Regions from separate parts of the Paenibacillus sp. NPDC058071 genome, predicted to be linked through region 3. Evidence: riboswitches for the same ligand, from Rfam matches in the RefSeq annotation. Region 3 holds a riboswitch; each other region holds the start of a gene.
What was found. A riboswitch is a leader RNA that binds a small molecule or an ion and turns the genes downstream of it on or off. The one in region 3 is predicted to bind cyclic di-GMP.
Positions count from the first base shown of each region.

Region 1: it holds a riboswitch for cyclic di-GMP, as region 3 does, so the genes downstream of both, ACFVTB_RS17710 (methyl-accepting chemotaxis protein) here and ACFVTB_RS26185 (LPXTG cell wall anchor domain-containing protein) in region 3, are expected to answer to the same signal.
Region 2: it holds a riboswitch for cyclic di-GMP, as region 3 does, so the genes downstream of both, ACFVTB_RS21815 (IPT/TIG domain-containing protein) here and ACFVTB_RS26185 (LPXTG cell wall anchor domain-containing protein) in region 3, are expected to answer to the same signal.

Region 1 covers NZ_JBHVSK010000010.1:138,837-148,800, forward strand. The annotation lists gene ACFVTB_RS17660 (AraC family transcriptional regulator) at 1-728, opposite strand, end outside; gene ACFVTB_RS17665 (DMT family transporter) at 935-1,837, shown strand; gene ACFVTB_RS17670 (ABC transporter substrate-binding protein) at 1,913-2,878, opposite strand; gene ACFVTB_RS17675 (cupin domain-containing protein) at 3,090-3,431, opposite strand; gene msrA (peptide-methionine (S)-S-oxide reductase MsrA) at 3,461-3,982, opposite strand; gene ACFVTB_RS17685 (guanylate kinase) at 4,197-4,751, shown strand; gene ACFVTB_RS17690 (YdcF family protein) at 4,780-5,421, opposite strand; tRNA gene ACFVTB_RS17695 (tRNA-Pro) at 5,527-5,603, opposite strand; tRNA gene ACFVTB_RS17700 (tRNA-Thr) at 5,619-5,694, opposite strand; gene ACFVTB_RS17705 (YrzA family protein) at 5,770-5,982, opposite strand; cyclic di-GMP riboswitch class I at 6,162-6,253, shown strand; gene ACFVTB_RS17710 (methyl-accepting chemotaxis protein) at 6,358-8,112, shown strand; gene ACFVTB_RS17715 (GntR family transcriptional regulator) at 8,265-8,654, shown strand; gene ACFVTB_RS17720 (ABC transporter ATP-binding protein) at 8,658-9,356, shown strand; gene ACFVTB_RS17725 (hypothetical protein) at 9,353-9,964, shown strand, end outside.
Region 2 covers NZ_JBHVSK010000016.1:53,338-63,301, reverse strand. The annotation lists gene ACFVTB_RS21840 (tetratricopeptide repeat-containing glycosyltransferase family 2 protein) at 1-1,048, shown strand, start outside; gene fliD (flagellar filament capping protein FliD) at 1,110-2,033, shown strand; gene ACFVTB_RS21830 (flagellar protein FlaG) at 2,052-2,405, shown strand; gene fliS (flagellar export chaperone FliS) at 2,412-2,780, shown strand; gene ACFVTB_RS21820 (hypothetical protein) at 2,750-3,160, shown strand; cyclic di-GMP riboswitch class I at 3,226-3,323, shown strand; gene ACFVTB_RS21815 (IPT/TIG domain-containing protein) at 3,390-6,296, shown strand; gene ACFVTB_RS21810 (glycosyltransferase) at 6,346-8,241, opposite strand; gene fliB (flagellin lysine-N-methylase) at 8,445-9,665, shown strand; gene ACFVTB_RS21800 (cold-shock protein) at 9,791-9,964, shown strand, end outside.
Region 3 covers NZ_JBHVSK010000024.1:76,346-86,309, reverse strand. The annotation lists gene ACFVTB_RS26185 (LPXTG cell wall anchor domain-containing protein) at 17-1,405, opposite strand; cyclic di-GMP riboswitch class I at 1,480-1,577, opposite strand; gene ACFVTB_RS26180 (GtrA family protein) at 1,682-2,128, opposite strand; gene ACFVTB_RS26175 (glycosyltransferase family 2 protein) at 2,115-3,122, opposite strand; gene ACFVTB_RS26170 (glycosyltransferase family 39 protein) at 3,173-7,015, opposite strand; gene lysS (lysine--tRNA ligase) at 7,185-8,711, opposite strand; gene greA (transcription elongation factor GreA) at 8,967-9,443, opposite strand; gene dusB (tRNA dihydrouridine synthase DusB) at 9,827-9,964, opposite strand, start outside.

The DNA of each region.
Region 1 (9,964 bases), on a different contig from region 3:
GCAATTTCGGTTATTGTATATTCCGTAGATTTTAACAGTTCGCAGCTCTTATTAATTCGGTATTGAACCAAGTAGTAATAGGGAGTCATATGAATGCTTTTTTTAAAACTGCGAGTGCACTCTGACACGCTCAAATGCGCAACGTCAGCAATCTCCTTCAAAGTTATGTTGTCTGTATAGTTTTGGTGGATAAAGCTGACCATTAGTTGCATTCTCTCTTGTTGCAGTCTGTTGTGTTTTGCTGATTCCTCAGGAGATAGGGAAATGTTGGATATAAGAATAAGCCACAACTGAGCCGTTTTGATGGAAACCTCATACTGCCATCCCCAGCGCTTTTTCATTTCAAAGTCCTTCTTCATTTGAGAAAGGATTTGCAGGATTTGATTTTGCCACTCCACATCCCCTTTGATCTCGATGGATAATAAATAAGAATTGGTAAAAGGGAGTACATAGCTTTTTTCCATGGCACTATCTGAATAAAAGGCGAGAATCTTCTCCGGGAAATTAAAACTGACATACTCGCCGTCATGAGTTAGATACGTAACAATGTGAAGGATACTCTTGTTTATAAAAATGGCTTGACCTGTTTCTAAGTTATAGTCGATTCCATTAATTTGTATAGTTAGTTTCCCTTTGGTCACTAAAGTAATTTGTAATTCTTCGTGCCAATGCAGCTCGTTAACTCCTCTGCCATCAGGTACAGATCCATGATTGGTATGCGTGTACATGATGTATGGGAATGTCTCGTCGGGATATTGAATGGCTACGTGTATATTTTTATTCAAAGTGCCCGCTCCTTTACTTGACGATAAATCAATATAAATTAGAGATATAGTTACACAAAAAGGACATTGATGATGATATTATTATATCCAGCTTCGGCTTATCTTTACAATGCTGTGCACAGGCAATTGTCTATCCGCTTGGAGGAACTATGGTTAAAGCAACAAGATTTTCTTTTCTTTCTCATCCGTTTGTTCTGTTATTTATCAGTATATTGTCCATCTCTATGTCTTCCATCATGATTAAATATTCAGATACCCCTACTTCAGTGGCGGGAATGTACAGATTGTTTATTTCTGTTATCATCATGCTCGTTTTTGTTCCTTGGAAAAGGTTTCGCTCCCTAGGGCTGAATAGAAAGGAATGGCTTATCGTTATTTTAGCCGGTATTCTTTTAGGGCTGCATTTATTATTTTGGATGGAGTCTTTGGTCTATACGTCCGTTGCAAGCTCTATGGTCATCTTGTCCCTGCAGCCCTTAATTGTGATGATCGGTTCATACTTTTTGTTTCAGGAAAAAGTTAATCGGATGACGTATTTTTGTTTGTTCATTGCTCTGTTGGGTTCAATCAGTATAGCTTGGGGAGACATTGGGGTTTCGAAAGAAGCGCTGATTGGAGACGGCTTATCGTTAATAGGGACGTTCTTTATTTCAGCCTATTTTTTGGCAGGGCAGAAGGTAAGCCGGAAAATCGATACAAGTGTGTATAGCATTATTGTTTTTGTGATTGGCGGTATCGTCTTGCTGATTTACAATCTGATAAATAACTACAATTTACTTGGTTACGATTCTACTGACTGGACTTACTTTTTGTTGCTCGCAATTATCCCAACGATTCTGGGGCAATCCATTTTTAATCTGCTGTTAAAATCAATTGGAGCAACAACGGTATCCGTTGGTATTATTGGAGAGCCTGTTCTTGCCATTATTTTGGCGTACTTGCTGTTAGGAGAAACCATCTCAGTATTTCAATTCTTAGGCGGTATGATGACTCTATTCGGCATGGGAATGTATTTTTGGTCAAAATCTTTAAAGTACCATGTTCAAAAATAATTAAACAAGCGTCATATAAAAAGACGACCGTTTGCCTCATTGCAGGCGAAACGGTCGTCTTTGCGTTACTCAGCTTTATTTAGCTTCCTGCAGCAGCTTGGTGGCTTCATCAAGCTGCACTTCTACATTATGCGGTGTATAGCCCAGCCAAGTATCCATGTCTATAGAGTATACCCGATTATTTTTGACGGATGAAAGATTTTTCCAGAGCGAGCTGTTTTTGATCCTATTAAATTCTTGTTCTGTTTCTTCGGTTCCAAGTGTAGTGACAAAGACGTAATCGGCGTCATATTGAGGCAGCACCTCGAGCGAGATTTGAATTCCCCACAGATCGGGATTTTTATCGAGTTCTTTTTGAACAGAAGCCGGAGGGTGCAGGCCTAATGCTTTGTACAAAGTGAAGCCGATGTTGCGCACACCGTAAACCGAAAATTCCTTCGGATCAACGCGGTAGATCGCTACCGTCTTGTCTTCTCCGATTGCGCCAATAATTTTTTCCCGAGCTGCAGCGATCTTCTTATCAAACTCCGCTTTCCATGACTTAGCCTCTTCCTGACGGTTCAGAATGTCTCCCATAATTTCGACATGGCCGAACAAATCATGCGCCATCCATGGAACGACGACTGTTGGCGCGATTTTAGACAGCTTATCGTAGACGTCCTGTTCAAGATCGCCTGCAATAATCAAATCTGGCTCCATTGCAAGCATTTTTTCGTAGTTAATCGCTTCGCGCGAGCCGATTGATTCAATTCCATTAAAATCAGGAAATTGATTATCCAGCAAATAGTCTACAGCCCCGATCGGCTTCAAGCCGACAGAAATCATTTGGCTGGCATACTGTAAAGTTATGACGCGTTCAGGCTTTACCGGAATTTCCGTTTCTCCCATAGCGTGCTTGTACAACCGTGTTTCTTTTTTACTGCTTTGCTGTTCGTTATTGGCTGGTAAAGTTTTTTTGTTACCATTGCTTGCTGCACTGCAAGAGGTAAGCAGTAAGGCAATCAGAGTGAAGCTGATCCCCAAAATGAAGCGTTTTTTCAATTCGATTCTCTCCTTTTGATCTGTATAAATCGTTGGGCAAAGCGGTTCCGCTTAAAAAGATAATCAACAGTTCGATTTCATTGATAAAGATTATCATTATTAATTAGACTGGTCAACAAGTTTTAATAAATCCAATTAAAAAAAGCCCCGAAGGGCTTATCCAAAGTTATTACTCGCCTATTCAGGCATCTATTTGTAAGAAGACACTGCTTTATTCAACAACAACCCTGTCCCCATGGCTGGTCGGTTGGGATATAACGAGAAATTCAATATCCCGATCCGACTTGTTGAACATTTGATGGACGGTCAATGGAGCGACCTCGACCCCTTCATGCGGTTCAAGTACGATCTCGTGACCGTCTATTACAATCGTTGCCGTACCCGACAGGACAAAGAAAAATTGGCGGGAGACTTCATGATAATGATTTACTTCCGAGCTATTGGCCGGCATTCTTTCGTGAATGACGCTCAAATTCGAACCCTTCGCCAAATGCCAGCCGTCGCATTGGCTGCCCCAGATGTAATGCTCGGCGTTGGCTTTGCTTATTTTCATCAATGATAGACTCCCTTTGTATGCTTGATTTACTTCGTCTCCCAGTGGCTGCCGATGAATCGGTCGCGACCGGACAACTCTCGGTCTTCCTTATAGTGCTTCGGATTTTTGCGATGATAGTCCTGATGGTAATCCTCGGCTGGATAGAAAGTAGAGGCTTCCGTAATTTCGGTTACAATCGGCTTGTCGAAGCGGCCGCTTTCCGCCAATTCTCGTTTGGACGCCTCAGCTTCCTCCTGCTGCCGCTCATTATGATAAAAAACGGCCGTACGATACTGGCTGCCCCGATCGTGGAACTGACCGTCCGGATCAGTTGGGTCGATCTGCATCCAATAAAGCTCCAGCAGTCTTTCATAGGGGAATAGAGCCGGGTCGAACGTAATCTGAACGACCTCTGCATGCCCCGTTTCACCGCTTTTCACTTGCTCATATGTCGGATTGGCGGTATGTCCACCCATATATCCGGAGACGATGCCGGCGATGCCCGGCAGCTCGTCAAACGGGGTAACCATGCACCAGAAGCATCCTCCGGAAAATGTCGCTTTTTCCATTTCGCAGCACCGTCCTTTTGAATGTAATGACATCTTTTTATGAGCATAAACGTTAACGCCTTCGCCTGTAAAAGTCAATGTCTCTCCGCCAGCCGCCAGTCGATAGCCGCCGAAATAGAGGAGGTTCCCTGCTCCGCCTTCTGGTAAACTGTAAAAACGGACAACGGGGACAGTGGACGAGTAACTCTACAATTAAACAACGGAGGGGTAAGCGATGAAATGGCATTTGATCGTCTTTCAAGGACCAAGCGCTTCGGGGAAAAGCTCGCTGCAAGCGATGCTCGGTGTGCCTAGAGTTGTGACATGGACGTCGAGACCGCCAAGAAGCGGGGAGGTTCAAGGGCAGCATTATTATTTCGGAACGAAGGCGCAAATGGCCGTTATGTTGGAGAAGGGAGAGCTGCTTGAGATGACTGAGTATCAGGGGCATTATTACGGAACGCACTTGGATGCAATCAAAGAGGCGGTAGAGCGGGGAGAGACGCGGTCGATCGTCTTGGATGCAAATGGCGTCAAGAAGGTCAGAGAGCAGTTCGGACAATCAATTCTCGTTATTGGCGTCAAAGCGGACAAGGCGCAATGCCGCGATCGGCTTCTCAAGCGGGCATCCGACGAAGCCGACGCGACCCGGCGATTGGCTTCCTTCGATGATGAGATAGAGGCACTGGTCGATTGCGATCTGGTCATCTATAACAGCGACGATAACAAGGAGAAGTCGGACCTTCTTATCCGCTATATAAAGGAAGGTCTGGAACGAGACTACAGCTGAACGCAGTCATTCATGCGCTGATACGCATCTAAGAGCCGGGAAATGAACGAAATGGAGATGTAACGGTAAATCCGATCTCATAGAACGTTTCCCTGAAGAGGAAAGGCAGCTTCGTCCGTAAGCTTTGATAAGCGGAATCGGCCGCCGGCGATGAGTAGGCTTCCATGCCGAAGCGATGCGCCATCGTCATCGCTCGCTTCATATGGAGCGGATCACTAACGATCAAATAGCTGTTTAATCCGTTCCTTGCAGCAATTTTACGGGAATAGAGCAAGTTTTGTTCGGTAATAGTCGACTCGGTCTCAATAAGCATATCTTTGGGAGGGACGCCAAGCAATTCTGCGTAGGCAAACGAAGCTTCCGCTTCCGACGGCTCGCCTTCGCTCGTGCGGCCGCCCGTGAAAATGATTTTGCCCGCCGAGCCCTGCCGGTACAGCGTAACCGCATGCTCGATCCGCTTCTTAAGCACCGGAGAAGGCTCGCCGTTCCATACGGCTGCTCCGAGTACGATGGCGGCATCGGCTTTCACCGAATCAGAAACATTGCCAAAGGTCCATATGCGATAGGCGGAAACGCAAAACAATAGGCAGCAAAGGAAAGCGAGGCCGGCAGCGGTGAAGATTACTGTTCGCGGGCCTCGCCGATTACGATTTTTATTTGTTTTCGTCATCTTCATCTTCCTCATACAGGGATAGACGCAGCGTCCGGTAGAAAGTTTCAGGGTACAAAAAAGGAAGCTTAATCGAAATTAAGCTTCCGTCTAGTTCGCTTTTAATGGTCGGGACGACACGATTTGAACATGCGACCCCCTGGTCCCAAACCAGGTGCTCTACCAAGCTGAGCTACGTCCCGTACTAAGAAAAAAAATGGTGCCGGCGATAGGAGTCGAACCCACGACCTACTGATTACAAGTCAGTTGCTCTACCAACTGAGCTACACCGGCGCATATCAACAAGCGACAAAAAGTATTATGCCATAAGCATAGCCCGTTATGCAACCCTTTTTTTTCAGAGCTGTATTATCCCTTTTTTGCTTTGAAATGAACAACGGCGCTGTACTGCATTTTCCCGCTGTTCGGATTGAACACGACCTGATGCTGTACATGATGCACGTCAAGCAGTAAAGCCTTGTTGTTTTCGATTTGCTGATCGACCTTCAGCTCCAGCGTCCTCAAGTCGCCCGCCTCGAAAAACTCAATTTTGTTATCGATTAAATCCAGCCGGAAATCCATTGCACACTCTCTCCCGTTCGTCTCTAATTAGCCCTATTATAAGCGAGTTTGTCGGTTTGCGTCTATTCCGCTTGCAGACGTGCAGGCGATTATGGTTATGGAAGGCAACTATTTCAAGATTTTGTTTTACAAATTGGCAAATTTGACCTAAACTAGAGAGGTGTCGAAGACAGTCGAATACTGTAAAATGGCAAACTTATCGAAAGATAAGGGCGCAAAGTTATGGGCCTAATGTCGCACAGCAGGCGACTACGGCTGCCAGACCGCCAGTAAGAGGACTAGCCAACTAGCATTGCTAAGCTATTCGCCCCTTTTTGCGGCCGAATAGTTTTTTTTTGCCTTGTTGGACCTACATCAAAAGGAGAGAACCGACAGATGATTCAGAAGGTAAAGAAATGGCCTTCGATGGCCGCTCAGTTTTTAGGCAAGCAGAAGATTACATTTAAGCTCCTGTTGATTACCTCAGTTATTACGTTGTTTAACGTGGGGGCAGGCGTATTTATTTTTACTCAAAATTTATCAGTATCGAACGCCGTGGATGATTCCAATACGCTGAACGAAGCGAACAGGCAATACAGAGAAGTATCCGACACGATGCTGCGCTCCATGCTACATATGATCGACGTGATCGAGAATTCGGACACTTCGCAGATTGAATCGATTCAAGAGATGCTCGCAACCGTTCCTGATAAAATTGCTAAACTGAAGGATACGTTTAAAAAGATTGACGAGATGTTCCCAGCCGACGAATCGAATTTGACGTATTCTAATCAAATTGCGGTATTCGAAATGGCCTACAACAATTTGATGACGACGGATTTGAACACGAAAGACTTAAGTACGGAAATGAAGTCTTTCCGCGTAAAAAATCTGATCTCCGTCTATACGATCACGCTTAGCTATGCGAGCGAGTCGGTGGACAACAGAATGGGCACCGATCTTGGCGAAACGGAGAAGCGTCTGAGCCGCAGCATGGATGCGGCGAATATGATCATTCTGATCAACGTGCTCGTGCTGGCCGTCATTCCGTTCCTGATGTCGTACACGCTCAACCGCAGCATCAGAAAAGGTTTGGCCGGCATTATGGGCCGAATCGAAGCCTACAAGAACAGCGACTTCACCTTCAACAAGAAGCTGGAACGCCAGGACGAATTCGGAGATATCGATCGTTTGCTCGCCGATATGGGCGGCAAGCTGCGCGATACGATTAAGTCGACGCTGGAAGTAAGCAGCACGGTGCTGGCGATGTCCAATTCGATGGGCGATATGGTCGACCGCAACCGGATGGCTTCGGAGCAGGTCAAAGGACAAATTACGGACGGGCGGAGTATCCTGCTCTCCCAATATGATGACGCTTCTTCGATTTCTGCTGTAACAGAGCAAATCTCGGCCAGCTCGGAAGAGATCGCAGCTTCTAGCGATTATATTAATAATGATATGCAGCAAATGAAGAACGCTTCGCAAGAAGGCTCCCGCGATATGGAAGGCGTTGTACAAATGGCCAATCAGGCCGTTGAGCAATTCCAGCTCGTAACGGAAGCGTTCAAGCGTATTACGGAGCGTTACGGACAAGTATCGAAGTTTCTGGACGGCATTCAAGATTTGAATACGCAGACGAACTTGCTGTCGCTGAACGCTTCGATTGAATCGGCTCGCGCAGGTGAGCACGGACGCGGTTTCGCTGTCGTCGCTGATGAAATTCGCAAGCTATCCGGCCAAACGAACGATATTTCGAAAAATATTACGAAAGAGCTGCACTTCATTCAGAACGACGTTGCGGAGAGCGGCGAACGTTTGCTTGCCTTCGCGCAAGTTATTACAACGACGAAGGAAGCTTCTGTAACCGCGAGCGACATGTTCAAAGGACTGGAACGTCAAAGCAGCGTCTTGTCCGAGCAAATTAGCGAAATTTCAACTGCCATCGGAGAAATTACGGGAGGCATTACCCACATCGTAACGGCGGTAGACAAGCTGCTGCAAACGTCTTCGGATGTAAACGGAAAAATGGAAGATATGTCCGGTCTATCGAACGATCAATACGCCATTTCCGATCAACTGGGCAACCTGGCGGGCGAGCTGAAGCAATCGTCCCGCGATTTGAAAGAAAAAGCAGGTATCTTTAAAATTTAATTGGTTAAGCCGTTCGACCGTCTTGTCCCTGTGGGGATGAGACGGTTTTTTTATTTTTTGGAAAAATTATCTTTACACCTTTTCTGTCATAGTGTACTATTTACCTATAACACTAATACAATGTGACGTAGATGAAAGGAGGATCGCTTATCGTGACGATGACGTTCGATAACAATCAGCCGATATATTTGCAAATTATGAACCATGTCAAACGGCAAATTATTACCGGCAAGCTTAAGCCGGGAGATAAAATCGAATCGGTGCGGGAGATGGCGGCCGAGCTGCAAATCAACCCGAATACGATTCAACGTACGTTTCAGGAGCTGGAGCGGGAAGGAATTGTAGAGACGAAGCGCGGCCTTGGCCGCTATGTAACGAGCGAGGAGCTGACGATTATGCAAATGAAGAAGGGTATGGCCGGCGATCTTCTGGATCATTTTGTACAGGGCATGAAGGAGCTCGGCTTCCGCGAGTCGGAAATTGTGGCGATCGTCTCGGATGCGGTCGGAATGGACAAAGAAGAAACCGGGCGGGAGGCGTAACGAATGGAACCTATAGTAAAGCTGACCAATGTAACGAAGCATTATGGCGCCAAAAATGCGGTGCGGGACGTCACGCTCGAGCTGCAGCCGGGTAAAATCGTCGGTTTGCTTGGCAGCAACGGCAGCGGCAAAAGTACGCTAATGAAGCTGACGGCGGGGCTCATCCGTCCTGCCTCCGGCGAAATTGCCATTGGCGGTGTGCCTGTTGGCCTGCAGACGAGGGCGATCACTTCGTTTATGCCCGACCGGCCCGTAACAGAATCATGGATGAAGGTAAAAGACGCCGTTCGCTACTACGCCGATTTTTACGCCGACTTCGATGACGTCAAAGCGAGAGAAATGCTCGCCTTTATGAAGCTGACGCCGTCCGAGAGCGTCGCGTCGCTGTCCAAAGGGATGCATGAGCGGCTGCAACTGACGCTGGCTTTGTCCCGAAACGCCAAGCTGTATATGCTGGACGAACCGATCGGCGGCGTCGACCTCGTCGCCAGAAGCAAAATATTGGATGCGATCGTTCAATACTATAGTGAGAACAGCTGCCTTATTGTATCCACTCATTTGGTGACAGACCTTGAGCGTATATTCGACGAAGTGGTTCTTATTAAAGACGGCGCGATCGTTCTACACGATGACGTGGAATATATTCGAGTTCAAAAGGGCAAAAGCGTTGAACAATTATTTAGGGAGGTGTATGCGGAGTGATCGGAAAGGTGATCAAATACGATTGGAAGCTTAATGCGAATCGTTACGTTTCTATCGCCGCCATCCTGATCGTTGCTGAGCTTTTGCTGCTGCTCAGTGCTATTTTCTCCGGATGGGATAAATTTCTGCTGTACGCCTTAAGCGTTACCGGCTTCGTCGCCGCTTTAATTGCGGTCTCGGTCACCGTCTGCCAGACATATGCGAGAAATTTAAGCGCCTACGGACGCATGCTGCTTCCGGTTCACCCGTTGGCAACGATTTTATCGCCGATCGTGATTGGCGCAGCGGGCGTCGCTCTGCTAGCGGCGGCGTCATACGGACATCAGGTGCTGTATGGGGCCGCAACCGGCATTAACTTATCCGGCCTCGGCTTCCGGGTCAGCATCAATACCGCTTCCGCAATTAGCGGTATCCTAATGACGACAACGATGATGCTGCTGCTCGTCGTCAACATTTTCTTCAGCATCACGATCTTCAAGACTTCACCGTGGCGCAAGCTAGCGCCTTGGATGGGCATTCTCTCTTTTTTCCTAATTAACTGGCTGGTCAGCGCGATCGAGAATCTGCTATTCCCGAACAGAAATGATGCGGGGTGGATCGAGCCTAAA
Region 2 (9,964 bases), on a different contig from region 3:
TTTCATCGTAAAAAATGAAGAGAAGACATTAATGCGGGCGTTAAATAGTATTCCGGATGATTATGACGTTGTCGTAGTAGACACTGGTTCGAATGATCGAACGGTTGAAATTGCACAACAGCGGCAAGGCGTTCGCATTTTTCACTTTGACTGGAGTGATCATTTTGCTGAAGCCAGAAATGCTTCAATTCAATATGCAATCGGTGACTATATTTTTGTAATGGATGCGGATGAAGAATTGCCGTTGGACTGGGAAGCTTCGGTTAAGCGTCATTTAACGAACTATCCCAACAGCGTTTCTACAGTTTGCATACGAAATATAACAGAAGGCGAGCTTACCGCGCATCACATGGCAAGATTATTTCCGAATGATTCTCGGTATTCCTATGTTGGAAGGGTTCACGAACAGCTTTATGTCGACGGACAACTTGCGGTACCAGTTCGTAGCGATATTACGATTGATCACTATGGTTATGCCAATGAGCAGTTTCAATTAAAACAAAAGTTTAACCGTTATTTGGAATTGTATGAGAAAGAGTTAAATGAGAATCCGAATGACGGATATGTGCTTTATCAATTAGGTAAACTCTATTACTCGACCAAGCAATATAAAGAGGCTTATATCCCGCTAGTTAATGCGGTCGAGTTACAGCAATTTGACCGATTGTATTATCCGCCGTTGCTGATAGCTTTAGGATATACATTAAAAGAATTAAATCAAAGTAGAGAGGCTTTTGATCTTCTGGAGCCCTTGCTAGAACTATATCCACAGTTTCCCGACTTGGCGTTTTTACTTGGAAGTCTAGCTATGGACAATGGGGATATCGAAAAAATTGAATTGTATTTTAAAGCTGCTCTATCGATTGGTGAAACTAATCGATACACGACTGTTGTCGGCTGTGGAAGTTATCGCGCTGCACATAATTTAGGCGTTTTTTATGAAGTCTTCGGAAAGGCCCATGAGGCTGAAAAGTATTATCAGATTGCTGCAAGAGAGAACTTCGAGCCATCGCTTCTACGGCTTAAAGAACTTTCAACGAAAAGCTAAATAAAATGTTATTTTATTACGATATACATTATATCAACGCTAATCAAAGGAGATGATCGAGATGCCAATGCGTATTACAGGTATGTCTTCGGGGCTTGACACAGAAAAAATGATCAAGGATCTAATGAAGGCTGAACGGATGCCGATAAACAAACTTTTGCAGAAGAAACAGTCATTGGAGTGGAAAGTTGAAAGCTATAGTAATATGAATTTAAAAATAGCGAGCTTGCGAGAATCGGTTTCGCAAGCAAGATTTTCCGGTAACTGGAGCAAGCTGGATGCCGGCGGCAATGTTGTTCGTATAAGCGAAGATGAGATGGTTGCTAAAATAAAAGACATCGTTAATAAATACAATGACACCGTTTCTACGCTTAATACAAAAACGACGGAAAAGGTATACCGCAACTATCAGCCTCTAACGTCCGAAGAGAAAGATGCGATGTCTGACCGTGATATTGCAGCTTGGGAGGATAAAGCGAAAAGCGGTAATCTTCGCAACGACAATATTTTAGGCAGTGCGTTATCCAGTTTGAGGAAAATCGCTTCTACAACTGTAGGCGGCGGCAATCCCAATTATGATACGCTCACCGAACTGGGGATTATGACTCCCGCTTATTCAAAAGGATCGCCGGATAACGGCAAACTGATTATCGATGAAACCAAGCTTCGTGCAGCTATTCAGGCCGACCCAGATGCTGTTGTTCAGACCTTCACTTCGCAAACGAGTGGAAATACAGGGTTGTTCCAAAGAATTTTCGACATCGCGAACGACGCTATTATATCTATTTCTCGTAAAATTAACGGCGGCGTGAATACGGCTGAAAGCTTGAATATGCAGATCGATAAAATCGATTCGAAGGTGGAGCAAAGAAATAAAGTTCTTGATAAAAAAGAAGATCGTTACTATGCTATGTTTGCCAATATGGAGAAAGCCATATCGAATGGCAACTCCCAATTATCTTGGCTATCATCTCAATTTAGTTAAAAAAGGGGTTTGAGGTAAATGGATATAAATTCCAAACTCCAGCCAGTGCAGTCATCAACGAAGCTTGACTCTACTCCTATCATTAGGGTAGCAGGGGAATACACAGTATTAAAACAAAAAAGTAAAAATCAAATCTTGTCGGTCAGTGAGAAAGCGCTCGTTAGTGCTGTGGAAAGAGCAAATAAAGCCGTTCAAGGTACCGAGCACGAATTTAACTACAAGATACATCAAGCTACTAAGCAGGTAATTGTACAGATTATGAATAAAGATACACATGAAATCGTACACGAAATACCTTCTGAAAAGTTTATCGATCTTGTTGAAAAGTTAAAGGAACTCACGGTAGGGGCGATAATCGACGAAAAAAGGTGATAGCGGATGATGGTTCAACCGCAAGACAGCTATTTAATAACGAAGGTCCAAACATCCTCGCCTGGAGAACTGACTTTAATGTTGTATAGCGGCTGTATTCGGTTTATAAAACAAGCGACGGTATGTATAGAAAAACATGATTTTGAAGGAAAGCATCTCAACTTCGTGAAAGCGCAGAACATCATTGAGGAATTACACTCTACACTAAATATGGAATATGAAATATCGCAACAACTAAGCAGCTTATATTTGTACATGAATGAATTATTGATGAAAGCAAATACGAAGCTGGATGTGGAAGCTGCAGACAATTGTGTGCAGTTGCTTACCGAATTGAGAGATACATGGTCGGAAGCGATGAAGACATTGAAGTAATGAAGGCAGGTGCTCCTGTGACATTAACTGTCAATCAAATTCTAGAAGAGATGAAAGAAACGGGTGTATCCATGTTGTCTCTGGATCTAGAGGAAGAAGCAAACCACGGTTTGCTTTTTTCTCTGCAAAACAGACAGGCGGAATTAAGAGAACTGATTCGTCATCGAGTTGAGCTAGAGTCGCATGTCTATAATGATCTGGAAAGGCAATTGCTTATGGACTGCCTGACTGTGGAACGGGAATTGATGAAGAAAATGCTGTTGCTGAAAGAGGAAGCGGGCAAGCAACTTAAGCAAATTTCTGAAGGTAAACGTTCAAGAAATGCATATCAGCAAGACATGATTCAACATATAGGATACTTTATTGACAATCATAAATAAATGATTGTAGAAAAATGTATCATATAGTAAGATATATATGAAAATTATTACTATAGAACTAGAAAATAGAATAAAGGCAAAACTACAGCAATGTAGTGACGCAAAGCCATGGGTCTTTTTGCTCGCTTTAGTAGGTCGGCAGAAAGATCGCCAGGTTGCTACATTGGTTTGTAATTAAAACAATAGCAACCTGCTGTTGTTTTTTTTATTATAATGGGAGGGAACAAAGATGATGAAACGTTTGAAACAAAGCTTTTTGCTCGTACTTGCAGTGTGCATCGCACTAGGCGGTTTTTTGACACCACCTGCAGCGCAAGCAGCGCCAAATGATTATGTAGGCGTAACAAAAACGGTTAGCAAGTCGACGATTACTACGCTGGACGAAACAGAAGTGATTTTGAACATTACAGGCACCCCGCCTGTCAATGTCGTTCAGCCTAATGATGTAGTTCTTGTTATCGACAAATCAGGAAGTATGCTGCCTGGCTACAATAATGGCGAGGACAAAATGACCAATGCGAAGGAAGCTGCAAAAGGGTTCGTCGATTTGATGGATCTGACAAAGCATCGTGTGGCCGTTGTCGATTTCTCTTCTTCTAACACGATTGGGACGCTGCCGTTTACAACAGAAAAAGATACGGCTAAGAATTATATAAACGGGATTACTGCGAATGGTTCGACTGCGACTGGCGATGCCATTACGGTGGCTGCGAACCTACTTGCGGATCATCGCCCGGAAGCCCAACCGGTTATCGTTATTATGACGGATGGCGACGCTACGCAACCAGCAAATGACCCCTATGGATTTGCGAAACAAAAAGCACAAGAAGCCAAAGATGCAGGTATTATTTTTTATACGATTGCACTACTGAAACAAACCGATAATCCGGACACAAGCGGTCCAAATATTTTGATGAAGGACATGGCTACAACAGCCAGTCACCATCACTTTGTGCTTGGTTCTACCGGTTTGAGTGAAATTTATGCAGCTATCGTAAAAGAGATCGGTTTGGCGAGCGCATATGACGTTAAAGTAACGGATATTGTAGGCCCGGCATTTGAAATTGTTCCCGGTTCCTACGATAATAACATTCCAAAACCGACAGTAGACGGTAATAAATTGACATGGACGTTTAACGAGTTGAAAAATAAAACGTTGACTTTTACTTATAAGATTCGTCCTGTAAGTAAAACAACTGCCGGAAGCTTCCCTGTTTCCACAATAGCATCTCAAATTCAGTATAAGGATTATGCTGGAGCAAATCGTGAAAAGGCGATACCGAACGTAAATGTTAACGTAAAGCTGCCAGCTCCTGAAGTAACTTCTGTCGTAGAAGCCTTCGGCCACCCGAATGGCGGGGAAACGGTTACGCTTAATGGTAATTATTTCGTATCCGGTGCGACAGTTAAATTCGGACTGAATAACGCTACTAATGTTACATTTGTAGACGAGCATAAACTTACGGTAACTGTGCCAAAAGGCAGCCAAGGAACCGTAGCTGTTGAAGTTAGAAATCCGGATGGACAAACTGCAGCTGGACAGTATCAGTACAAGACTGATCCTATCATAACATCGTTGTCGCCTAACAGCGGTCCGCTCGCTGGCGGTACTGTAATTGCCGTGCAAGGTAATTACTTGATGAGAGGCGTCAGCGTGACGATTGACGGTGTGGCAGCTACCGTAAGCGATTACTATAATCCCACTTACATTAAAGTATTGTCACCGCAAGGTTTGAAGGCAGGTCCGGCAGACGTTGTATTTACGAATCCAGATGGAACGAGCGCAACTGTTACTGAAGGCTTCACATATATCGCTCCTCCGAAAACAGATCCAGAGATTTTAACGATTTCACCGAATTCGGGCGTTGTAACCGGTGGAGACATTATACTGGTTGATGGTAAAAATTTCAAAAACGGCATGAAAGTTACGGTTGGCGGTAAAGTAGCAACGACAACATTTGTTAGCGCCACTCGCTTGAAAGTTACAATCCCGTCGGCATCGGCTCCTGGCCCGGTGGATGTAGCTGTTATTGATCTTGAGGGAAGCGCCTTTACTTTTGCTAATGGATATACGTATACAGCAATTGTATATCCTGCCCCGACAATTACAGTTGTATCGCCAAATAGCGGTCTGCTTGCAGGCGGAGATATTGTGCTGATTGATGGAACGAACTTCATTAATAATGTAACCAAAGCTTTCATAGGCTCTAAAGAAGTAAATGTATCATTCGTGAACAGCGGAAGAATTAGAGTGACGATTCCTGCTGGCGATGCTTTAGGTAAAGTCGATGTTAAAGTGGCGAATGGAGATAAAGAGGCTGTTCGTGCCCAAGGCTATGAATATGTTGCGCCTGTTATCGTACCGCCTACAATTACATCTATTTCTCCGAATAATGGTTTGACCACAGGCGGAGACATTATATTGATTGACGGTACTGGTTATAAGAGCGGGGTAGTCGTTAAGTTTAACAATACCGATGTTCCAAGCTCGATTGTTAGCTCTACACGTCTGAAAGTAACGGTACCAGCAGTTTCGGCTCCTGGTAAAGTTGACGTGACAGTAACGAATTTAGACGGAGGTACAGTTACTGCTCAGCAAGGATATGAATACACTATTACTACGCCACAAATTCTTTCCTTGTCGCCGAATACGGCCGATAAAGTGGGCGGAGAAATTATACTGATTGACGGTAAATATTTTGATAGTACGGCTAAAGTTACGATTAACGGCGTGAACGCTGCGGTAACATTCGTCAGCACTACGCGTTTGAAAGTGACAGTTCCGGCAAGCCCAATCGCCGGTGACTTCCCGCTCGTCATTACGTTGAGCAATGGACAATCGGTTAGCACAACATTCAATTACAACAATGGTCCGGTATTTCCGGCCCCAGAAGTTACCTTCATTTCTCAAACAAGCGGTCTTGCTAAGGGCGGAGACATTATTTACATTGACGGAAAGAACTTCCGAAATAAACCGGACGTTTACTTCGGATCTGTAAAAGCGACGAACGTTACCTTCGTCAGCGCAACCCGTGTGAAATTTACTGTACCTGCCGGCACAGTAGGTCCTGTTAATGTGAAAGTGGTAAATCCTGACGGTTTAGAAAGCAACACCATCGGATACACCTACACCTAATAATAAAAGAAGCGCTCGGCCTTTAGTTTAAGGTCGAGCGCTTCTTTTATTACAATTTGATTTTTTGTATTTGAGGAAAATGGTTGTAGTAGATCTGAAGCAACTGCAGACGAGAATCATTGTTCGAAAAATTCAATATTTTCCCAAGCATATCTACTGCAGGAGTCTTTTGGAGCGCAGCCTCCAGAAAACGGGTTCCATCGCTTCTTTCGTTCATATTAAAGTGCCATTGCGCAACAATATGTAGTCCTTCGCCTTCTAGCAATCCATTATCAAGCAGTACTGAAAATAATTCTAATGCTTGATCAGAGCGTCCGGATTGTTCTAAAAGAAGCGCAAGTTGATTTAAGACAGTTTCATTTGCCATTTGCTGAAGCAGTTTTAAATAGATTTCATCATAACCATATTTGAGCAAGAAAAATAAGGTTTTGGCAAGTAATGCTTCATGTCCTCTAATGACGCTTATCTCCCACTGTTGGTCGAGCAGTACAAGTTTTGCTTGTCCTGCCAACTGAAGGCAGGCCGTCGACAGTTTGACCGACAGCTCTGATACTGGCCCGTCATATAGTATCGCAGCTGCCAAAGTAACGGATTCGTCCGACTGTTGTCCTAATAAGGAAACCTCTATCTTGTCATGATTAAGGAGATGCCATAAAAGAGTATCTTCTTCGTTAAGGGTGACATTCAATCCATCTATTTCTTGCTTATATGGAATAGCCAAAGGCTTACAACCGCTCAAAAGAAACATTTTAAATAAAAGCAAAGTAGTTATAGATTCTTTTTGCGGATAGATGACGCGCAAAAGTTCGATAATCTTTTCTGGCGTTTCATGCGGTACCAAGTGCTCCAGCAGTTGCTGGAGAACGGCGTAATTTTTAGGTTGTACATGCAAGGTTTGAATCCAATACGAAATGGCTGCAGGAATATCTCCCTTTTTTCTAGAAATTTCAGCTAGCATGCGTAATGGCGCTGAAGTGCCGTAAGTAGGCTGTATAATCCAATATGGTGCTTTTGAGCTAGAGGAGCCGGCGATTCGAATGCATTGTTTAAACGATTCTTCCGCGCCTCGCCAATGGCCTAGCGCATCCATTAAAATCCCCTGTAAGCAATGATAATCGACATTATTTGGTCTTAGCCTGAGCCCCAATTCAATATGTTTGTTAGCAGAAGAGAATTCTTGTTGTTGCAACTCTAACGATATAAGCCGGTCAAGCAAATGAAAAAACCAGCTATCGGTCTCAGTGCTTTTAGTTAGTGAATAACGATAAGCATGAAGTGCTTCCTCCTCTCTCGAAGCATTGGAGTACTCATTGCCTAAGGTGAAGAAGTAATAAGCTTCATTATTAGGGTTTGGCTTCATGCGCTCCAGTATAGTTAGATTTCGCTGGGATTTATTCTTTTCCTGAACAACCTCTTTTGTATAACCGGAATGGTAAATGGTAAAAGGCAAAGGGCTAAAATTAATTTCTTGATTATCAAGCGCCGTAAGCTGCTCGTGAATAGGCTGGACATAAGACAAAGCAGAATGATTTCTAAAAATACGGGCGCCGGTCGATTCCATGCGCATGGTCTCGTCATGTCCGCCACCTGTAAAGTTCATAATCGTTAGAATGTAGCCCTGAAGCTCAACATCCTGATTTAGAGCTAGTTGTTCTCTAAGCTCGGCATGTTTTTCCTGTTGTACATATTCATCCGCGTCTAAGATAAGAATCCATTCGCCGCTTGCGTAACGCAACGATTCGTTTCGGGCTGCGGAAAAGTCGTTTGTCCATGCCCAATCGTGAACGTGTTGGGTATAAGAGCTAGCGATTTCTTTTGTTCGATCAGTCGAACCGGTATCTACGATAATAATTTCATCGACTAACCCTTGCACACTATCAAGGCAACGCGATAATAATTTTTCTTCATTTTTGACTATCATGCATAAAGAAAGCAGTTTCTTCAAAGCGGATCACCGTCATTTCATATGAAGTGTTCTTTGGCGCAGAACATATTCCATTTATCGGTCTTTGGGCGGATTCAATTAAGAGCAATTACACTATCGATTGAAGTGATTCTAACAATTGCTCTCTCGAATGACGATAATAAGTACAAGAATAACTTAAAGTAGCAGGTTTCAGCTGTAATGAGGGGAGAAGAAGAACAACCATGTCTGGTAACGTAAAAACGATGATTCCTCAATATATGAACCATTTTAGTTGTACAGGCAGTAAATGCGAGGATACTTGCTGTGCCGGCTGGGCTGTATTTGTAGATAAACCGGCTTATAAACAATACCAGAAAGTAAGCGACGGTGAGTTAAAGGAAAAATTTAAAACAGATCTGAAGCGAATTAAAAAGGATTCGAACGATCATAGATATGCGGTGCTAAAGTTGGATGAAGAAGGCTACTGTTCATTTCTAACAGAAGAACGTTTATGCAGCATTCAAGTCACATTGGGTGAGAAAGCGCTTTGCCAGACTTGCTCGGTTTATCCGCGTACGATTAATTATGTAGACGATATGATCGAGATGGGAAGCAAACTGTCTTGCCCGGAGACGGCAAGGCTGGCTTTATTGAACAAACAGCCGATGGAGTTCGACGTTGTCGAACAACCTGCTATCTATAAGCTTTATAATAATAAAATAAATACAAGTAACAATACGTTAGAAAAGTATTTTTGGGATTTAAGAATTTTCGTTATTTCGCTTTTGCAAAACCGGAGTTATCGTTTTTATGATCGGCTCATTATTTTAGGAATGTTTTGCGATAAGCTGGAATCCATTTATCAGAACAAGACATTCGAACTTATTCCAAGCGTAATCGGACAATTTAAACAGCAGATCGAACAAAAGAAGATAGACCAATTCCTTTCGACGATTGCTGAAAATCCTCACGTATCGGTGAAACTGCTTGTCGAAATGCTGCAAATTCGCAATGATCTAGGCTTTTTTCAACAGCGCTATGCCCAATTTATTAATGAAACGGTAGAAAGTTTGAAGCTAGAGTCCAATAACACCAATATCGTTTTGGAGCGTTACATCGAAGGTCTGCGTACTATTTTTGAACCGTTCGCTCAAGAACATGAATATATTTTCGAAAACTACGCGGTTAACTATGTTTTTGAAAGAATATTTTTGTACGAAAGTAAAACATCGCTATTTAAGCAATATGTTCAGTTAGTCTCTATATTGTCTTTAATGAAATTTCAAATTATCGGGGTGGGGCTCGCTAGAGAGGAGTTAACTCCGGAAATGTGTGTTACTCTCATACAATCGTTTTCTAGGAATACAGAGCATTATGGTAGGTTTCTCGACCTACTAGTTGACAATCTTGAACAAACCGGGCTCAACTCATTAGCCCTAATGGTTATCCTGCTCAAAAGCTAAAATTACCCAAATGAATTCGCTTACAAGGAAATATTGACAATCCAGTGACAATGGTGGTATATTCGAAATGTGGGCCATACCTATAAGACGCCTCACAGTATTTGAAGATGAAGGGACTGTTCTGAATGCAAGGTAAAGTTAAATGGTTTAACGCAGAAAAAGGTTACGGATTTATCGAGACTGAACAAGGCGGCGACGTATTCGTTCATTTCTCCGCTATCCAATCCGAAGGCTTCAAAACACTCGAAGAAGGCCAATCGGTTGAATTCGACATCGTTGAAGGCGCTCGTGGTCCACAA
Region 3 (9,964 bases):
ACATATAAAGAAGTGATTAAACTCTCCGTCTATTTCTCGTTAGGATAAATCCTCCAAGCAGAGCAACCAAACCGCCTGCCAAATAATATGGTAGCGAGCTGGACTCGCCTGTTTTAGGGAGAGCGCCAAGTGGTACTTCTTCGGTTACAGTTACTTCGCTGCCAACAGCAGATGTTGGTTCTGCTCCCGCGGCATCTGTTTCCGTAACATCAGTCGTTGTATCAACCCCGCCAAGAGGACCTTGCTCGTCGTCGATTACAACTTCAAGCGGTTCATTAGACGGTTGCTCTGTAGGAGCAGTTGTTGGCGTTCCACCAGGTGTGGATGTTGGTGTCGATGATGGTGTTGCAGTTGGTGATGGTGTTGGCGTCGATGTCGAACCACCCGGTGTAGAAGGACCGCTGCTTGGCTCATCCGTTGGTTGCGGAACATTCGGCGTTGGCGTTGGGCTATCCGTTGGCTCCGTAGACGGCTGAGGCGTTGGCGTTGGCGCCGTTGTTGGTTCTGTTGTCGGTGCCGTTGTCGGCGCTGTTGTTGGCTCCGTTGTCGGCGCTGTTGTTGGCTCCGTTGTCGGCGCTGTTGTTGGCTCCGTTGTCGGCGCTGTTGTTGGCTCCGTCGTTGGTTCCGTTGTCGGCGCTGTTGTTGGCTCCGTCGTTGGTTCCGTTGTCGGCGCTGTTGTTGGCTCCGTCGTCGGGGCCGTTGTTGGCTCCGTCGTTGGTTCCGTTGTCGGCGCTGTTGTTGGCTCCGTCGTTGGTTCCGTTGTCGGTGCTGTTGTTGGCTCCGTCGTCGGGGCCGTTGTTGGTTCCGTTGTCGGCGCTGTTGTTGGCTCCGTCGTTGGTTCCGTTGTCGGCGCTGTTGTTGGCTCCGTCGTTGGTTCCGTTGTCGGTTCCGTTGTTGGCTTTACCGTAGGCGTTGGTGTAGGCACCGCTGTCGGTTCAGCTGTCGGCGGAAGAGTCGGAGGATTTGTCGGCGTTGCTGGCTTTTTCTTATAGTAGACAGCTACATATTCAATTGTTTGCGTAAATCCGAATGCTTTTGGAGCTTTCAAGTCGGTGCCGCTTGTACTGCCGTTAGTAGGATACTTCACACCGGATAGGCCGATAAGATCGCTTGATACATAAAGACAAGTAACCTCATACCGATCCCCTTCCGTCTGCCAATTGACCGTCTTCTTGTCATTGGAGAACTTCAGGGTAGCAAGATCATACGATTTCGGGAAAAAGGACCATTCCGTAACCTTTAACTTTCTCGTTTCGCCTTTCCCGATCCAACTCGCATCAACATAATCGCCCGAGCATGGATCTGGTGTAGAACCGCCTCCGCCCCACGTTGCAAATACGACACTGTATCCGCCGAACGTCAGCATCACTACGAGGAGACTCGCAATCAATGCCTTGAATTTCATGTCTTCAACACTCCCCCAGTAAATAATTCCACATTCCAGGCAATAAAAAAGACTGCCCTGAATATGGTCATATTCATGGCAGTCGGACGATCATCGCAAGCACGCTTTCGCGTCATGCCTTAGACTCCAGACTTTGCGTCCCATCCTTTCGAATGGTTTGCTATTTGCATGTTATATGTATGGAATAATTGCAAAACCGAGTAATAATACCAATTTCATCCGGTTTGCAAAACCTATTCTACAATTAGTAGCAAATAGAAGTCAACGCTTTTTTATTCAATTTTCGACTTGCTTTTGAGGACGAAAAACCCAGCGTTTGCTGCCGACAAAATTCAACAAAACGGTTAGACATGTGACGACAATTTTTGCAATAAACGGATTCCACGTCAGTCTCTCCACCGCTAAATAGAGCAAGCTTACCGATACGCCTAACACAGCCAAGTTCAGCAGCACGAACCGCAGCAGTCGCCCTCCGCCAATTGGCCCATCGGCAGACGCGCCAGCGGACGATTTGAACGTAAACCGTGAATTCATCCAATAGCTGTTAGCCATGCCGGCCGCATAAGAAACGACCTGACTTGCCGCCGCGTGCAGTCCTGCCCAAACCAATAGTCCGAAAATAGCAAAATCAACTGCCGTATTCACAAGCCCTACCAGATTAAATAAGATGAATTGCTTAAATGCAGGCCATCTGCGCCGCTCCTCGCCGCTAGTGGCGGACATACTCACGTTCCCTTCCGCCTGACTCAGGCGTTTCTCTGTCTCCAGCCTGTCCGTCCTTCTCGAAACCAAGCTCTTCCCTTACGATGTAGAGCGGCCGCCCCTTCGACTCATCATAAATTCTTCCGATATATTCGCCGATCATGCCGAGGAGGATGAGGATAATCCCGTTGAAAAAGAGATTGATGCCAACCGTCGACGCCCAGCCTGTAATCGTCGCATTGGTGAACAGCTTCTGATACAACACGATTAGCAAATAAATGAAGCTGGAGATCGATAGCGTAAACCCAATATAAGTTGCGATTTTCAACGGTTTATGCGAGAACGACGTAATGCCGTCGATCGCAAAATGGATCATTTTTTTCAGCGGATACTTCGTCTCTCCCGCAAATCGCTCCTCCCGCACATACTCCACGCTCGTTTGACGGAAGCCAACCCAGCTGACCAGACCGCGCACAAAACGATTTTTCTCCTTCAAGCCGCGAAGCACGTCGCAAACCTTGCGGTCGATAAGACGGAAATCACCGGTATCGGTCGGGATATCGAAGTTGGTCATGCTCGTCATCAGCCGGTAAAACATCATAGCCGTCAGCTTTTTGAAGACCGTTTCGCCCTTACGCTTAATCCGTTTGCCATAGACAACTTCATAGCCTTCTTTCCACTTTTCGATCATTTGCAGAATGACTTCTGGAGGGTCCTGAAGGTCGGCGTCGATAATCACAACCGCATCGCCCTGCGCGTAATCCATGCCGGCCGTAATCGCGACCTGATGCCCGAAGTTGCGGGAAAAATTAATCAGCCTGACATTTCGGTCGTCTCGGCTAATTTCGCCTACGATCGCTACCGTCCGGTCTATGCTGCCGTCGTTGACGAAAACCAGCTCGTAAGGCTCTCCATAGCCGTCCATTACTTCCTTCAGCTTCCGATACGTATGCTCGATCACTTCCTGCTCATTGAACATCGGTACGACGATACTGTATTTCGCCTTCAAGCCAATCCCTCCTTTTTAATGTTAAATTGCGATTTTATTCAATTCACTAAGCGAGACTATCTATAAAACACCCAGGACTGGAACAAACGAAGACCTTCCGCATACGCTTTCGACACTTCGAAGCCCGACAGCACTGGATAGTAAATGAGGAAAAGAAGCACAGCAGCCCCTGTAAACCCGTATCGCAGCCAACGCCGTTGCGGATATTTTTCCTCGTATAGCTTAAACAAGTAAACGATAGACAAAATCATAAACGGTACCATCGCAAAGTAGTGGTAAATGAACGTCAGCCGCGGCACCAGCATCCATGGCAAGTATTGCGAAAAATAAGCGATCCAAACGACATACATATATTTATCTTTTCGTTTGAGGCTCAAATAAACCGATAGCAGCAGCGCGAACAATCCAAACCACCAAATGATCGGATTTCCGAACGCAGAGATGGTCGATACGTGATCCGGACTCGACACGTCCTCGCCGCTGTAATACCAAACCGGTCGTTTCATAAACGGCCATTCCCACCACTGGGAAGAATACGGATGTGTCGACACTAGATTGCTGTGGTAGTTATACATATTCTTTTGATATTCAACAAGCCGGGTAGCCGTAAACTGATCGCCTGGAACGGAAAGCACCGGAATGTAGGATAAGCTGTAAATGAGCAACGGAACTATAACGTAGAAACCGATGCAGCTGACCAGTATCGCGATCGTTTTCCGCGGGAAAGACTGAATCGCTTCACGGTACGCCGCAAAAGTTTCCTTATCCTTGAGATCGCCTTTCAGCGCTCTTTTCGCCGCCGCATATTGTCTGTATCGTTCGGCCAATGACCAGAACAGCATAACGGCCAGTCCGGCTCCGCCGTAGATTACAATCCACTTGGAAGCAACCCCTATGCCGAAAAGCAGACCTGCCCAGAACAATGGAACAAGCAATTTGCGCAACGGCGTTCGGTAGAAGTCCATCGACACGTACTTGTGCATGAAGTAGAACATCAAAATAATGAAAAAGACGCCGTATACGTCGATGGTCGCGATTCTTGTCTGCGTAAAATGCATAAACTCGGCTGCCAGCAATATCGAAGCCGCCGCCGCATAAGCCGTTTTACGGAACAAACGCAAAGCGAACAAGTAGAGGATCGGAACCATAGCGATACCGAACAGAGTCCCCATTAAGCGCCAGCCGAAGGGACTTAAACCGAACAGCTTGATGCCAAGGGCGATAATGAGCTTGCCGAGAGGCGGATGCGTGTTCTCGTAAGCCCTCACCCCTTCGATATGCTCAAGCGCGGTTCTCGCGTGATAGATTTCATCGAAGTAGCTGCTGTTTATATAATTTTCTTTAAAAGATACGGATGATTGCTCATCGAACAAACGGCTCGGCGACGGACCGCTGCCAGTTCCTTCGTCGATCACTTCCCGGATGGCAAGCGGCGTCTCGCTTCCTTTCGCGAAGAAAGCAATCTCCTGCATCGAGAAGCCCATTTCAACCGCGGTTAATTTCACATAGCGCGTCTCGACGTTAAGCGGATGCATCGCCCACTTCAGATCGTCGCCGCCCTTCTGCTCCAGGTCAATCGGCGCGCTCCAGGCCGTTGGCACGTAAGCGAATTCCAGCTTGTATTTACCGGAACCGTATCCTCCAAAGCTATTCATCTGTGCAAGCTGTACATTCTCGCCAAAATCGACATAGAAGCTATGGCCTGCAGCCTGCGGCTTCCATCCGGTGTCGAGCGACTTGATCGTACCCAGGTTGAAAAGCGCAAAGGCCGCGTAGACGACGGTAATCGCCGCCATCCAAATCCAGTCCTTCTTGCCAAGGCGCGTTCTGGCCCTATCGTAATTCGTCTTCTCATCGTGACGGTCCCCGGAAGATTTAACCTCTTCGAGCAGCTGCTCGTCCCGCTGTTTAAGCCCTTCCGGCGTAATCGGCTCAAGCGGCAGTACGCGGCCTCTAATATATACATCATAGCCGACATACAACATATAAATAAGCAAGCCTAGGTTGCAGATCGAAAAGAGAAGAACGATGCCGTCGGCCGGCACGCCGGTCGTGTACGGGCTAAAAGCCAGCACATAGCTGATATTGACGAATAATGTGACGCTGAATCCGAACAACACGTGAAGCAGTCGTCTGTCTTTCGTATAAACATAAGCGAAAACGCTGAGCAGCAGCGCTGGATACATGTACCTTTCGTGCATTTTGGTGGCGAAAAGGAACACGATCATAATGAGCACAACGCCGATAAAGAATGATTTCGACAAATCCTTTTTATCCTTGCCTTTCAAGGAAAACCATGCCGCCAGTGCAACGGCCAGGACAATCGCAAGATTGCCGAAAACCTTATAAGGAACCGACAGCCACGTAGCGTCAAGCGGCTTCCAGTTGCCTCCCGTCAGCGAATACAGGTTAAAAGCATTCAGCGTCGCGTACGGATAAGAGGCCAGCGTTGTTTTGTACAGATTGATTAAGCCCCCCAATCCCCCGTTGCTCCAGAAGAACGGCAAGGCGAGCGCGAAAAAGACGGCAAGTCCGTAACCAGCGCTGATCGCCGAGCGCTTCCACTCTTTTTTATGCCAAATCGCCAGCAAGATAACAGGAGTGAAAATCAAGGCCTGCGGCTTGACCAGCACGGCAATGGCGAACCAAACGGCCCCTCTTTCCAGACGATTGTCGACAACCGAGATGATCGCGAGCAGCAAAAACAGCGTGAAGATAGAATCGACCTGTCCCCATGCAGCCGAATCGACCCATACGGCAGGATTGAACATATACAGCAGCGCGAGACCGAAGGCCGGCCGGCCTCCAATTCTTTTCCACGCGGTTTGGTAAATGAGCACGCAAGCGGCCAAATCAGCCACCATCGCGGGGAGCTTAAATAGAAAAATCGTTCCGCTCGACATGGAATCCATGCCAAACATAGACTGCAGCATCCCTAGCAGGTAGAGGACATAGATGTAGCCAGGCGGGTAGTCGGCAAAAGCCCCTTCCCTATAGAACTGGGAAATGCCGTTATGGAAGGCGTCGTTGCCCCAGTAAATAAACGTGTTCAAATCCGAAATATATCCCGGATAAACGCCGGCCACGAGAATACGGAAGCCGAATGCGATAATCAGCCAGCCCCCTAACGAGTTCGACCGGTTGGAGTCGGACCGCTCAAGCGGATGCCGCTGCCGGAGCAGACCTTTATATAAAAACAGAAAAAAAGCACCGAATGCAGCCGATATCGCCAGTTCCGGAAAAGCTGATACGGCAGGAATTTCCGGCTTATTCTCCCCTCCGGCGGCTTCATTCCCGCCGGCTGGCGCAAACGGAATCGCTGTCGCGCCTTTCGGCAAAGATTTAACCTGCTCGACCGAGATATCGTCGAACAGAGCTCGTCCCTTATTCAGGCTGCTGTAGCCGCCGAGCGCAAGTCCGATGCCGATTTCCTTCTGCCCGGCACCGGTTTTTCCGTAAAATTCGACCGGCTGCCATTGTCCGCCCGTATCGAGATAATGCGGGAACTCTTCACCGACGCCCATAACAAACAGATTAGCCCCGATCGCGTTCGGATCGGTCCCGGTTACTTTAATCCAACCGGAAACCCGGTAATAAGCGTTGGGCTTAACCGCGATATTCTGGACCCATTTCGAGTGATTGGGTTGTACATTCTCGATGAGAGCCGCCTGACCGCCCGAATGGGTGTCCGAGCTGTCGACGCCAAACCGGGTCACGCCGCTGTCATGCACCCACACATCCTGCGTCCATGACGCCGGAGATCCCGAATCGACCTGCTCGAATCCTGCGTTCTGGAGCAAGTTCTGCTGATTGTCGGCAGCGAGAACGGAATAAGTAGGTAGGGCTATCCACAAAACGGTCAGCGCGATTAGCAATTGTATCAGTCCAAATTTCCGCATAAAGCGAACTCTCACCTCAATAATTGTTTTTATGATCGATCGACAGCATTTTTAGCCTATTTTTTCCTAAAAATACATCTCAACTTTAAATGAAAAGCGGGCGGCGGTCAATGAACGAAACGAAAAAAACCGCTCGGGATCCGTTCCCGAGCGGCTGCTCTCGTTGCTGTTATTCGCCTGCGCGTTCACGCATATGAGGGAACAGCAGGACGTCGCGGATGGAAGGCGCATCGGTCAAGAGCATAACGAGACGGTCGACGCCGATCCCGAGACCGCCTGTAGGCGGCATGCCGTACTCGAGCGCGCGGATGAAATCGTCATCCATATCATGCGCTTCGTCGTTGCCTTGTTCCTTCTCTAACATCTGCGCTTCGAAGCGCTGACGCTGGTCGATCGGATCGTTCAGCTCGGTGAAAGCATTGGCATGCTCGCGAGCGACGATGAATAGCTCGAAACGGTCGGTAAACCGCGGGTCCTCCGGATTTTTCTTCGCCAGCGGCGAGATGGCTACCGGATGCCCGGTTACGAACGTTGGCTGAATGAGCGTATGCTCACAGAACTGCTCGAAGAACGCGTTCAGAATATGACCGAACGTCATGTGCGGTTCAACCGGCACTTTATGCTCCTTCGCCAGAGCATGCGCTTCTTCGTCCGTCATTTGCGCGCTGAAATCAACGCCGGTCGCTTCTTTAACGAGCTCGACCATCGAGACGCGGCGCCATTGCGGCGTCAGGTCAACCTCTTGACCTTGATACGTAATCTTCGTTGTGCCAAGCACTTCCTGCGCGATATGCGCAATCAGGTTCTCGGTCAGCGCCATGATGTCTTTATAGTCGGCATAAGCCTCGTACAGCTCGATCATCGTAAATTCCGGATTGTGGCGGGTTGAGATGCCTTCGTTACGGTAAACGCGGCCGATCTCATATACCTTCTCCAATCCGCCGACAATGAGCCGTTTCAAGTGCAGCTCGATGGCGATACGCATATACAGCTGCATATCGAGCGCATTATGATGCGTAATGAACGGGCGCGCCGCGGCGCCGCCAGCGATCGAATGGAGCGTTGGCGTCTCCACTTCCAAGTAGCCGTGCGAATCAAGGTAACGGCGCATCGATTGAATGATGCGGGAACGGGCAATAAACGTTTGCTGCACGTCAGGGCTAACGATCAGATCGACATAACGCTGGCGGTAGCGAAGCTCCACATCCTTCAGGCCGTGATACTTATCCGGCAGCGGGAGCAGCGACTTCGTCAACACTTCCACTTCCTTCGCCTTGACCGATACCTCGCCTGTATTCGTCTTGAACACCGTGCCGCTGACGCCGACAATATCGCCGATGTCGAGCAGATCGAAGGCTGCGTATTTATTCTCCTCTACCGAGTCCTTGCGCACGTAGATTTGAATTTTTCCGCTGAGGTCTTGAATATGCGCGAAGGATGCCTTACCCATACCGCGCTTCTGCATAATCCGGCCGGCAATGCGAACCGAGATCGCCTTCTCCTCCAGCTCTTCCTTGCTCAATCCTTCGCTTGCTTCCACGATTTCTTTGGCCGTGTGCGTACGCTCGAATTTGCTGCCGAACGGATCAACGCCAAGTCCGCGAAGCTCGTCCAATTTGTCTCTGCGAATTTGCAGCAGCTCGCTCAGTTCCTGTTCTTGAAGCACCCCGTTGTTCTCTTGATTCACTTCGTTCATCTCCTCTTTACTTCTGCAACGTCAAGCGTGAACGGCCGATGCCCCGCAAGGCGGACAGCCCGTGCCGCGTTGAATGATGAGTCTATTATAACATGCTTATAAGCTCAAAAAGCTTCCTTTAAGGAAGCTTTTCGAAAACACGAGAACTTATAAGCTTTTCCCTTATACAACGCTTCTAAATTGCTCTGCAAACGATCCGTCCGCTTTCATCTGGAAAGCCGTTAAACGTTCGCGCTTGAAGTAGCCTTGCAAGCTTTATTTTTTAATATCGACGATTTTATATTGAATGATGCCGGCAGGTACGCTTACGTCCACGACCGTTCCTCTTTTTTTGCCTAAAATCGCTTTTCCTACCGGGCTTTCATTCGATATTTTGTTCTGCAGCGGATCCGCTTCCGCGGTACCGACGATTGCATATTCCATTGTATCGCCAAATTCCAAATCTTCAACCGTTACCGTCGATCCAATACTTACCGTATCGGTGTCGATTTCGTCGCTATTGATAATCCGCGCGTTGCGCAGCATTTTTTCCAACGTAATGATACGGCCTTCGATGAAGGCTTGCTCGTTCTTCGCGTCCTCGTATTCCGAGTTCTCGCTAATATCTCCATAACCGATAGCTATTTTAATACGCTCTGCTACTTCACGACGTTTAACCGACTTTAAGTTTTCCAATTCATCTTCAAGTTTCTTCAATCCGTCCTGAGTCAGAATGATTTCCTTATCGCTCATCTTTCCGATTCTCCTGTCGTGTGACAAATTTTCATACGCCGTATGAATTCACTGTTACTTAATATATTACGCGCTCCAATCGTCATGCCTTCGCCCTTGCGAGACAAGCCGCGGATGGCAGGTACGACTGTGTCGTTGATGTATATTGCAAGATTATATTTCAACGTCCTTCGAATGTCAATCTAAGGCAATTGGTTGGTGAAACCGCTTCATCTTTGCAAAACACATCGATGCCAGTCTCCGTCTCCCCCGTAAAATGCGGTTTGTCGAAGACTGGCTAATGGAATCGGTCCGCCACGCTCGAACGTTGTCGAATCGACTCGCTCGATTTGCGATAATGCGAAGGGCCGACAATAGCTTCAAGTTGCATCGTTCATCCCAGATTAGTGTACGGCTTGGGTTCCCGCAGCCTTGGCTGCAGCGGCCGCTTCTACCGCTTCCATATCAAGGGATGAGATGTATCGTTCCAAAACTTCAACGACGCTGTCGCGACCCGTTTCTTCCATTATAACGTCCTTCAC